2 regions of the Agromyces sp. GXS1127 genome follow, and region 1 is predicted to be linked to the other one. Evidence: predicted binding sites of a transcription regulator. Region 1 holds the regulator's gene; the other holds the start of a gene.
The links. Region 1 encodes HrcA, which represses chaperone genes, less so after heat shock. Its sites were predicted from a motif close to TTNGCACTCGNNNNNNNCGAGTGCNAA; they were not measured.

Region 1 (5,356 bases):
CCGTCGATCTGCAGTCGCTCCTCGTCGGAGCGGGTCTCGGATCCGGTCGGCGGGAGGTCTCCCGCGTCGTCAGCCGCCAAGCGATCCCTCCCTGAGGCCGCCCCCGAGGACGTGGGCGTGCACGTGGAACACGGTCTGGCCCGCGTCGGGGCCGGTGTTGAAGACGAGCCGGAACTGCCCGTCGGCGAGCTCGTCGGCGATGCCCTTGGCCACCGAGACGAGTTCGGCGAGCAGCTCGGGGTCGTCGGCGGCGAGCTCGACGACGTCGCGATGCCGTCCGATGCGAGGCGTCACGATCACGTGGACCGGCGCCTGCGGCGCGATGTCGTGGAACGCGATGACGCGATCGGTCTCGGCGACCATCTTCGCCGGGATCTCGCCGGCCGCGATGCGCTCGAAGACCGTGGGCTCAGCCGTTCCGCTCATCCCTCCATCGTAGCGACGGATGGCTCACCACCGCCCGAGCGCGACCGAGAGGACCGCGATCGCGGCTGGGCCGGCGGTCGAGGTGCGGAGCACGGAGTCGCCGAGCCGCACGGGCTCGGCGCCCGCAGCCCGCAGCCGCTCGATCTCGGCCGGATCCATGCCGCCCTCGGGCCCGACGACGAGCGCGAGGTCGCGACCGTCGGAGCGGATGTCGGACAGCGGCGTCTCCGCGCCGGGCACGAGCAGCAGCATCCGCTCGCCCTCGAGTCGCGCCGGGAGCTCGCGCGTCGACGCGACCGGCTCGACCGCGGGGATGCGCGCCCGGAGCGACTGCTTCACGGCCTCGCGCACGATGGTCGCCCACCGTGCGCGGCCCTTCTCGGCCTTCGGCCCCTCCCACCGGGACACCGATCGGGTCGCGGACCACGGCACGATGCGGTCCGCGCCGAGCTCGGTCGCGGCCTGGATCGCGAGCTCGTCGCGGTCGCCCTTCGCGAGCGCCTGCACGAGCGTGATCCCGGGCGACGCCTCCGGCTCGTCGTCGACGGCCTCGACCTCGATCTCGAGCCGGCGCGCCTCGGCGACCGTGACCGGCCCGTGCACGACGCGACCCCGGCCGTCGCCGATGGACACCGACTCGCCCACGCGGAGCCGCGAGACCGTCACCGCGTGCCGCGCCTCGTCGCCGTCGAGCCCGACGGTATCGCCGGGCGCGACCGCCGCGAGGTCGAGCGATTCGTCGAGGTAGAGGTGGCTCATCGCGGCATCCGCTCGACGCTCAGCCCAGGAACCGGTCGCGCAGGCGGGCGAACAGACCCTGCTGGAAGTGGCCGAGCTGCGGCGGCTGCGCCTTGCGGTGCTTCGCCAGCTGCTCGACGAGTTCGCGCTCCTTGTGGCTGAGCTTCGTCGGCGTCACGACGTGCACGGCGACCTTGAGGTCGCCGCGACCGCTGCCCCGCAGGTGCGTGATGCCGCGATCCTTCACCGTCAGGATCTCGCCCGACTGCACCCCGGGCTTGAGCTCGAGGTCGACGTCGCCGTCGAGCGCGGCGACCTTCGCGGACGTGCCGAGCACGGCATCCGTCATCTGCACCTCCAGGGTGCAGAGCAGGTCGTCGCCGTTGCGGCTGAAGACCTCGTGGTTCCCGACCTTGATCTCGAGGTAGAGGTCGCCGTTCGGCCCTCCCGCGGGGCCGGCTTCGCCGGAGCCCGGCATCTGGAGGCGCACGCCGGTGTCGACGCCGGCCGGCACGTCGACCGGGACCGTGCGGCGGGCGCGCACGCGCCCCTGGCCCTGGCACGTCACGCACGGCGTGGCGATGATCGTGCCGTGGCCGCGGCACGACCCGCAGGGGCTCGACGTCATCACGTTGCCGAGCAGCGAGCGCACGGCGCGCTGGATGTGGCCGGAACCGCCGCAGATGTCGCACGTCACGGGCGAGGTGCCCGGCCGGCAGCACGACCCGTGGCAGGTCTCGCACACGACGGCCGTGTCGACCTCGATGTCGCGGTGGGTGCCGAAGATCACGTCGTCGAGCCCGACCTCGAGGCGGATCAGCGCGTCCTGGCCGCGCTCGCGACGGGACCGCGGGCCGCGGCTGGTCTGGCCGGCGCCGAAGAACGTCTCGAAGATGTCGCCGAATCCGCCGAACCCGCCGCCGGCGCCGCCGAAGCCGGCCTGGCCGCCCAGGTCGTACTGCTGGCGCTGCTTCGGGTCGGAGAGCACGTCGTACGCGTGCGTGACCTCCTTGAACCGCTCGGACGCCTCGGCGCCCGGGTTCACGTCGGGATGGAGCTCGCGAGCGAGCCGGCGGTACGCCTTCTTGATCTCGTCCGGGGAGGCGTCGCGAGCGACGCCGAGGACCTCGTAGTGGTCGGCCACGTGAGGCGGGTTCCTTTCGATTGCCGGTGACGGATGCCGCGTGGCGGCGCCGTGCGGTTCAGCTCTCGCCGAGCGTGCGGGAGAGGTAGCGGGCGACCGCGCGGACGGCGGCCATGCTCTGGGAGTAGTCCATGCGGGTGGGGCCGACGATGCCGAGCCGCGACACGTCGCGGCCGGGAACGGCGAACGACGTGGACACCACGGAGGTGTCGCCGAGCCCGTAGGCGGCGTTCTCGCGGCCGATGCGCACGGCGATGCCGTCGTCGGCGGCCATCTCGCCGAAGAGGCGGAGGATGACGACCTGCTCCTCGATCGCCTCCATGACGCCGAGGATGTTCCCTGCGAAGTCCTGTTCGGTGCGGACCAGGTTCGCGGCGCCAGCGACGACGAGCCGGTCGGCGCGCGTGATGTTCGCCTGGTCGGCGAGCGTCGCCGCGAGCGTGTGCAGCACCTCGGCGTGGGCGCGGTCGGCGTGCTCGGTCTCGGCGGACAGCGCCGCAGCGGCATCCGCCATCGTGAGGCCGGCGGCGACCTCGTTCAGCCGGTCGCGGAGGCGCGCGAGCGTGCCCTCGTCGACCGGTTGGTCGAGCTCGGCGAGACGCTGCTCGACCTGCCCGCTGTCGGAGATCAGGATGCAGAGCACGCGCGTCGGCGCGAGCGAGACGAGCTCGACGTGGCGCACGCGCGCCCGGGCGAAGCTCGGGTACTGCACGACGGCGAGCTGGCGGGTCAGCTGCGAGACGAGGCGGACCGTGCGGCCGAGCAGCTCGTCGAGGTCGTTGGACTCGCCGAGGAAGGTCTCGATCGCGTGCCGCTGGGTGGCCGAGAGCGGGCGGATGTCGGCCAGCCGGTCGACGAACACCCGGTAGCCCTTGTCGGTCGGGATCCGGCCCGAGGACGTGTGCGGGGCTGCGATCAGCTCCTCCTCCTCGAGGAGGGCCATGTCGTTGCGGATGGTCGCGGCCGAGACCCCGAAGTGATGGCGCTCGACGATCGTCTTCGAACCGACCGGCTCGCGCGACTCGACGTAGTCCTGCACGATCGCGCGGAGGACCGCGAGACTGCGTTCGGAGACCATGACCCTCGCTTCCCTCGACCGATCGGACCCGGACGACGCGTGCTTGGCACTCCGCCCACGTGACTGCTAATCATATCGCGGAAATCAGGGTCACCACCGTTGCCGCCCGGTCCGCCGCGCCGATAGCGTGTGCATCGTCCCGCACCCCGCACGGCCGCCCACGGCCGCGGCGAGTGCGCCTCCCCGTATCGAAAGGCTCCCGACATGACCGACTCCAACCTCCCGCCGCGTGATCCGAACGCCGCCCCGCAGCCGGCTTCCGCCGCTCCGCTCTCGCACGAGCAGGACGTGCAGTGGGGATCGTTCGCGCACCTCGGCGGCATCCTCGGCATCCTGCCGTCGCTCATCATCTGGCTCGTGTTCAAGGACCGCGGCTCGTTCACGAACACCGAGGGCAAGGAGGCGCTGAACTTCCAGATCACGCTCGTGCTCGCCACGATCGCCCTCTGGGTGCTGACCACGATCATCACCGTGGTGACCTTCGGGTTCGGCGCGTTCGTGGCCTTCCTGACCTACATCCCCTGGATCCTCGGCGTCGTCTTCTCGATCGTCGCGTTCCTCCAGGCCAAGGACGGCAACCACTACCGCTACCCCTTCGCGCTGCGCCTCATCAAGTAGCCGCGACGAGCCTTCCGACGCGCCGGTCGAGCCTCCCTCGACCGGCGCGTCGTCGTGTGCCAGCATGAGTGGACGTCCCCCGTTCCGGGCGCGATCACAGAGGAGCACGCATCATGTCCGACGCACCACCTCCCACCCCGCCCACGCCGCCCGCCGGCGGTCCGCCGCCGCCCCCGCCGGGCGGGCCGACGCCGCCGCCTCCGGGCGGGCCGACGCCGCCGCCCCCGGGCGACGCGTACCAGCAGAGCCAGTCGCTGAGCCCCGCCGACGAGAAGCTGTGGGCGACGCTCATCCACATCGGCGGCATCCTGTTCGGGTTCCTGCCCGCGCTGATCGGCTACCTGATCCTGAAGGACAAGGGCCCGTTCATCCGCGAGCACACCGCGACCGCGCTGAACTTCCAGATCACGCTGCTCATCGCGTACGTCGTCGGCTCGATCCTCACGTTCGTGATCATCGGCATCTTCATCCTGATCGCCGCCTGGATCGCGGCGATCGTGTTCGGCATCATCGCCGCGATCAAGGCGAACAACGGGGAGTACTACGTGTACCCCGTGGCCATCAAGTTCGTCAGCTGATCTCGGTACGCGCTCCGCGCTACTCGATCACCGTCTCGAGCAGGCGCCGCACCACGGCGTCCGCCAGCAACCGCCCTCGTCGGGTCAGCGTGAGCTTCCCGGCGAGGGCGGTTCGTGCGTCCACGAGCCCGTCGGCGATGAGACCGGCGACCGCCTGCCGACCGCCGGCGTGCAGGCTCGAGACCTCCATGCCCTCCCGGATGCGCGTCGCGAGGAGCACGCGCTCGGTCTCGCGGGTCGCATGGTCGAGGGTCTCCCGCCCGACCGCCGGCGAGATCCCGGACGCGAGGCGCTCCGCGTACGCCGCCGGATGCTTGGCGTTCCACCAGCGGACGCCGCCGACATGGCTGTGCGCACCCGGGCCGATGCCCCACCAGTCGTCGCCCCGCCAGTAGCCGAGGTTGTGCCGGGAGCGGTGCGCGGCATCCGTCGCCCAGTTCGAGACCTCGTACCACTCGTAGCCCGCCCGCCCGAGCAGGTCGTCGGCGAGCTCGTACATGTCCGCCTCGAGGTCCTCGTCGGGTGTCGCGAGCTCGCCCCGGCGGATCTGCCGAGCGAGCTTCGTGCCGTCCTCGACGATGAGCGCGTAGGCGCTCACGTGGTCGGGCCGCTCGGCCAGCACGGCCTCGAGGCTCGTGCGCCAGTCGGCGAGCGTCTCGCCGGGGGTGCCGTAGATGAGGTCGAGGCTCACGTCGAGTCCTGCCTTGCGCGCCCACCCGACGACGAGCGGGACCCGCGCCGGGTCGTGGGTCCGGTCGAGCGCGGCGAGGACGT
Region 2 (5,356 bases), on a different contig from region 1:
CTCTTGTAAAGCGGTGGTTACGGGTTCGAGTCCCGTAGCCGGCTCGATGTCGAGATCCTCCGGCGGTCCCGACCCGATCGCGGTGTCGCACTCGTCAGCGGCGTCGACCGATCCGGTCGCGCATCCGCATCACCACGCCCACGCCGAATCGTCCCGCATGCCGATGTGGGTCGCGATCGCGCTCACCGTCGTCACGGGGGCCCTCGTCGCGCTGCAGTCCCGCATCAACGGCGAACTGTCCCGTGCGCTCGACGACTTCTCGGTCGCCGCGGCGATCTCGTTCGGCTCCGGCCTCGTGATCCTGGCGATCATCGCCGCCGCCTGGCCCGAGGGCCGCCGCGGGGTCGCACGGCTGCGCGACGCCGTCCGCGCGCGGCGGCTGGCGTGGTGGATGCTGCTCGGCGGCGTCGCCGGTGCGTGGTTCGTGGCGACGCAGGGGCTCGCCGCCGGCGTGCTGGGCGTCGCACTCTTCACGGTCGCCATCGTCGCGGGGCAGACGCTCGGCGGCGTCGTCTTCGACGCGATCGGGCTCGGTCCGGGCGGACGTCGCCCGCTCAGCCCGACGCGCATCGCCGGTGCGGCGCTCGCGCTCGCCGCCATCGGTTGGGCCGTCTCGGCACAGGTCGCCGAATCCGTGCCGCTCCTGCTCATGCTGCTGCCGTTCTCGGCCGGCGTCGGCGCGTCGTGGCAGCAGGCCATGAACGGCCGCGTCCGCACGGCGTCGGCGAGTGCGCTCGCGGCGACGCTGACCAACTTCCTCGTCGGCACCGCGGTGCTCGTCGTCGTGATGCTGGCGCACGCGGCATCCGTCGGCTGGCCGACCGCGTTCCCCGCCGAGCCGTGGCTCTACGCGGGCGGTGCGGTCGGCTGCGTCTTCATCGCCGCACAGGCCGTGCTCGTCCGGCGCGTCGGCGTGCTCGTGCTCGCCCTCGGGCTCGTGGCCGGGCAGCTCGCCGCGGCGCTCGCGCTCGACCTGCTCCTGCCGACCGCCGGCCGGCCGGTCGGGTTCGCGACGGTCGGCGGCACGGTCCTCGCCCTGGTGGCGGTCGCGCTCGCGAGCATCCGGTGGCGTCCGGCACGGCATCTCGCGGCCGATGCTCCGACGGCGGAGACGGCGGCCGAGGGCCCGCTCACGTCAGGGCGCTGAACCGGTCCGCGATCCGGGGGTCGCTCCGCCGCTGCGGACGGTCGGCCGCCCCGCGCCCGCCGACGTAGAGCCAGCCCAGCAGGTGCTCGCCCTCGGCGAGCCCGTGCATGCGCGCGACGGCCGGATGCCGCGTGAACGGGCCGGTGCGCCACATGACGCCCCAGCCGGCGTCGTCGAGCAGCAGCGCGAGCAGGTGACCGACGCCCGCCGCCGACGCCTCCTGCTCCCAGGCGGGCACCTTCGGGTGCGGCCGCACCGCGGCCACGAGGGCGAGCAGCAGGGGAGCGCGGAGCGGCTTGGCCGCGAGCTTGTCGGCGGCGTCACCCTCGAAGCCGGATGCCTCGGCGAGCGCCGCGCCGAGGCGCCGACGTGCCTCGCCGCGCAGCGCGATCACGCGCCACGGTCCCAGGGCGGCGTGGTCGGGAACGGTCGATGCCGCCTCGAGGAGGCCCGCGAGCTCGGCGTCCGTCGGTGCGGCATCCGTCACGCTCGGCCAGGAGCGGCGCGCGAGGACGGCCTCTCTGACGGATCGCACGGTCAGGACTCGGGCGTGAAGTCGAGCGCGATCGAGTTCATGCAGTAGCGGTCGCCCGTGGGCGTGCCGAAGCCGTCGGGGAAGACGTGGCCGAGGTGCGAGCCGCAGTTCGCGCAGCGCACCTCGGTGCGCACCATGCCGAGCGAGGTGTCCTCGAGCAGCTCGACGGCCTCGGGACGGACCGACTCGTAGAAGCTCGGCCAGCCGCAGCCGGAGTCGAACTTCGTGCCCGACTTGAACAGCTCGCTGCCGCACGCGGCGCACGCGTAGACCCCGGCGCGCTCCTCGTCGAGGAGCTCGCCCGTCCACGGGCGCTCGGTCGCGGCTTCGCGGAGCACCGCGTACTGCTCGTCGTCGAGCTGTGCGCGCCACTCGTCGTCGGACTTGTTCACCTGGTACGTCATGGGTCTCCTCGGGTCGGCCGTCTTCCATCGTCGCAGCTTCGCGGCGCGTCGGGTGCAACGTGTCCCGATGCGACGGTGTTCCCGGCCGCGCCGCGGCGCACGGTGGACGGGGGACGTCGCGTTCGGGCCGCGCCGACGCGTGCGGCGGGCTCGTGGCATCCGCTCCCTAGGATGTGCACGACGGTGGACGTGACGGGAGGCGGGCGTCGATGGACGGAGACGGGCTCGACGAGGCGCAGCGCGCCATCCTCGCCTTCGAGTCACGGCCGTGGCGCGACCCCGCGCGGAAGGCCGACGCGATCCGCGACGAGCTGGGGCTCTCCGCGGCCCGGTACTATCGCCTCCTCGGCGCTCTCGTCGACTCGCCGGCCGCACTGCGGTTCGACCCGATGCTCGTCGGGCGTCTCCAGCGGCAGCGCGACGCCCGCGCGCAGTCGCGTGCGCGCCGAACCATCCCGACCGCCCGGCCGCTCGCCTGAGCGCCCCGACCGACTGGACCCCAGGTGCAGAAGTTCCCCCGCGACCGCTTCGACTCGATCCCGCACGGCATGGACCGGGTCGGCGCGCACCGCGCGCCCGCGCGTCGCGGACGGCGGTGGGTCACGTTCGCCTGGGCCGCGCTCGCCACGGTCGTCCTGGCCGGCATCGGGATCGCCGCGGTGTCCGCGTACAACCAGCGCCTCGACTTCGACGACGCCGAGCCGCCGGCCGGGTCCGCGTCGGCGGCGCCGACGGCCGAGCCGACGCTCGCGCCGGACGTCAGCGTGGCCGTCCTCAACGGCACCGCGACGTCGGGGCTCGCGGCGCGCGCGGGCGAGGCGTTGACGGCCGCCGGCGTCCCCGTCGGCATCACGACGAACGCCGACACGTCGGACATCGAGCAGACCGTCGTCTACTACGCCACGGCCGACCTCGAGGGCGCCGCCAGGGGCGTCGCGCAGCAGCTGCCCGAGGCCGAGGTGCGCCTCTCGGAGGAGTTCGGCGAGGAGGGCATGCAGCTGGTCGTCGTGCTCGGGTCGGATTACGCGGAGGCCGTCGCCGGGTGACCCGGTGACCGAATCGTTGCCATTCTGCGACCATTCGCGTCGCCGGAAGCCTTGTGCCCGGCCGCCGCGCCGTGAGTATCTAGAACCGGCCGCTCGAACACCCGTGTGAGCACCCGGCGCCGGTCCCCGTCGTCGACGTCGGCACGACGACGGCCCGGTACAGCCGACGGCACGTGCTGACTTCGATACACGGCAACATGGGAGCAACGCATGGCGAACGGAACCGTGAAGTGGTTCAACGCTGAAAAGGGATACGGATTCATCACCGTCGACGGCGGAGGGCAGGACGTCTTCGTCCACTACTCCGCGATCGACATGGCCGGCTACAAGGTCCTCGAAGAGGGCCAGCAGGTGACCTTCGAGGTCGGCTCGGGCTCGAAGGGTCCCCAGGCCGAGGCGGTCCGTCCCGCCTGAGTCCGGTTCCTCGGAAGCGCCGCCGGATCCCCCCGGCGGCGCTTCCGCATGTCCGGGCACGGCGCTCCGTCCCCCGCTCGCTTGCACTCGACGCAGGCGAGTGCCAGAATCGATTTAGCACTCACTCGATACGAGTGCTAACCCCAAGGTTCTTAGACGTCCGGGAAGGGACGAGAGACACACATGGCAAAGATCATTGCTTTCGATGAGGAGGCCCGCCGCGGCCTCGAGCGTGGCCTCAACACGCTCGCCGACGCGGTCAAGGTGACCCTCGGCCCGCGCGGCCGCAACGTCGTGCTCGAGAAGAAGTGGGGCGCCCCCACGATCACGAACGACGGCGTGTCGATCGCCAAGGAGATCGAGCTCGACGACCCGTACGAGAAGATCGGTGCGGAGCTCGTCAAGGAGGTCGCGAAGAAGACCGACGACGTCGCCGGCGACGGCACCACGACCTCGGTCGTGCTCGCCCAGGCGCTCGTGCGCGAGGGCCTCCGCAACGTGGCCGCCGGCGCCGACCCCATCTCGCTGAAGCGCGGCATCGAGAAGGCCGTCTCGGCCGTCTCGGAGGAGCTCCTCGCCGCCGCCAAGGAGGTCGAGACCAAGGACGAGATCGCCGCGACCGCGTCCATCTCGGCCGCAGACCCGCAGATCGGCGAGATCATCGCCGAGGCGATCGACAAGGTCGGCAAGGAGGGCGTCGTCACCGTCGAGGAGTCGAACACCTTCGGCACCGAGCTCGAGCTGACCGAGGGCATGCGCTTCGACAAGGGCTACCTGTCGGCGTACTTCGTCACCGACCCGGAGCGCCAGGAGGCGGTCTTCGAGGACCCGTACATCCTCATCGCCAACCAGAAGATCTCGAACATCAAGGACCTGCTCCCGATCGTCGACAAGGTGATCCAGTCGGGCAAGCAGCTCCTGATCATCGCCGAGGACGTCGACGGCGAGGCCCTGGCCACGCTCGTCGTGAACAAGATCCGCGGCATCTTCAAGTCGGTCGCCGTCAAGGCACCTGGCTTCGGCGACCGCCGCAAGGCCCAGCTCCAGGACATCGCGATCCTCACCGGGGGCCAGGTCATCTCCGAGGAGGTCGGCCTCAAGCTCGAGAACGCGACGCTCGACCTGCTCGGCCAGGCGCGCAAGGTCGTCATCACCAAGGACGAGACGACCATCGTCGAGGGCGCGGGCGACCCCGACCAGATCGCGGGCCGTGTCGCCCAGATCCGTTCGGAGATCGAGAACACCGACTCGGACTACGACCGCGAGAAGCTCCAGGAGCGCCTCGCCAAGCTCGCCGGCGGCGTCGCCGTCATCAAGGCGGGCGCGGCCACCGAGGTCGAGCTCAAGGAGCGCAAGCACCGCATCGAGGACGCCGTCCGCAACGCGAAGGCCGCCGTCGAGGAGGGCATCGTCGCCGGTGGTGGCGTCGCCCTCATCCAGGCCGGCAAGGCCGCGTTCGGCAAGCTCGAGCTCTCGGGCGACGAGTCGACCGGCGCGAACATCGTGAAGGTCGCCATCGAGGCGCCGCTCAAGCAGATCGCCCTCAACGCCGGCCTCGAGCCGGGCGTCGTCGCGAACAAGGTCTCGGAGCTCCCCGCGGGCCACGGCCTGAACGCCGCGACCGGCGAGTACGGCGACCTGCTCGCGCAGGGCATCATCGACCCCGCGAAGGTCACCCGCTCGGCGCTGCAGAACGCCGCGTCGATCGCCGGCCTCTTCCTCACCACCGAGGCCGTCGTCGCCGACAAGCCGGAGAAGGTCGCCGCCGCTCCGGCCGACCCGACGGGCGGCATGGACTTCTGAGTCCTCG

Region 2: the regulator HrcA is predicted to act here: its motif matches at 3,661-3,687, upstream of groL (chaperonin GroEL).

Annotation. Positions count from the first base shown of each region.
Region 1 covers NZ_JBOCIG010000004.1:339,117-344,472, forward strand. Annotated here, with positions in the region: gene ACQ393_RS09585 (histidine triad nucleotide-binding protein) at 70-426, opposite strand; gene ACQ393_RS09590 (16S rRNA (uracil(1498)-N(3))-methyltransferase) at 451-1,185, opposite strand; gene dnaJ (molecular chaperone DnaJ) at 1,205-2,308, opposite strand; gene hrcA (heat-inducible transcriptional repressor HrcA) at 2,367-3,386, opposite strand; gene ACQ393_RS09605 (DUF4870 domain-containing protein) at 3,591-4,004, shown strand; gene ACQ393_RS09610 (DUF4870 domain-containing protein) at 4,118-4,582, shown strand; gene hemW (radical SAM family heme chaperone HemW) at 4,602-5,356, opposite strand, start outside.
Region 2 covers NZ_JBOCIG010000008.1:137,665-143,020, forward strand. Annotated here, with positions in the region: tRNA gene ACQ393_RS15155 (tRNA-Thr) at 1-44, shown strand, start outside; gene ACQ393_RS15160 (DMT family transporter) at 158-1,147, shown strand; gene ACQ393_RS15165 (nitroreductase family protein) at 1,131-1,682, opposite strand; gene msrB (peptide-methionine (R)-S-oxide reductase MsrB) at 1,685-2,086, opposite strand; gene ACQ393_RS15175 (DUF3263 domain-containing protein) at 2,296-2,565, shown strand; gene ACQ393_RS15180 (LytR C-terminal domain-containing protein) at 2,590-3,132, shown strand; gene ACQ393_RS15185 (cold-shock protein) at 3,343-3,546, shown strand; gene groL (chaperonin GroEL) at 3,730-5,349, shown strand.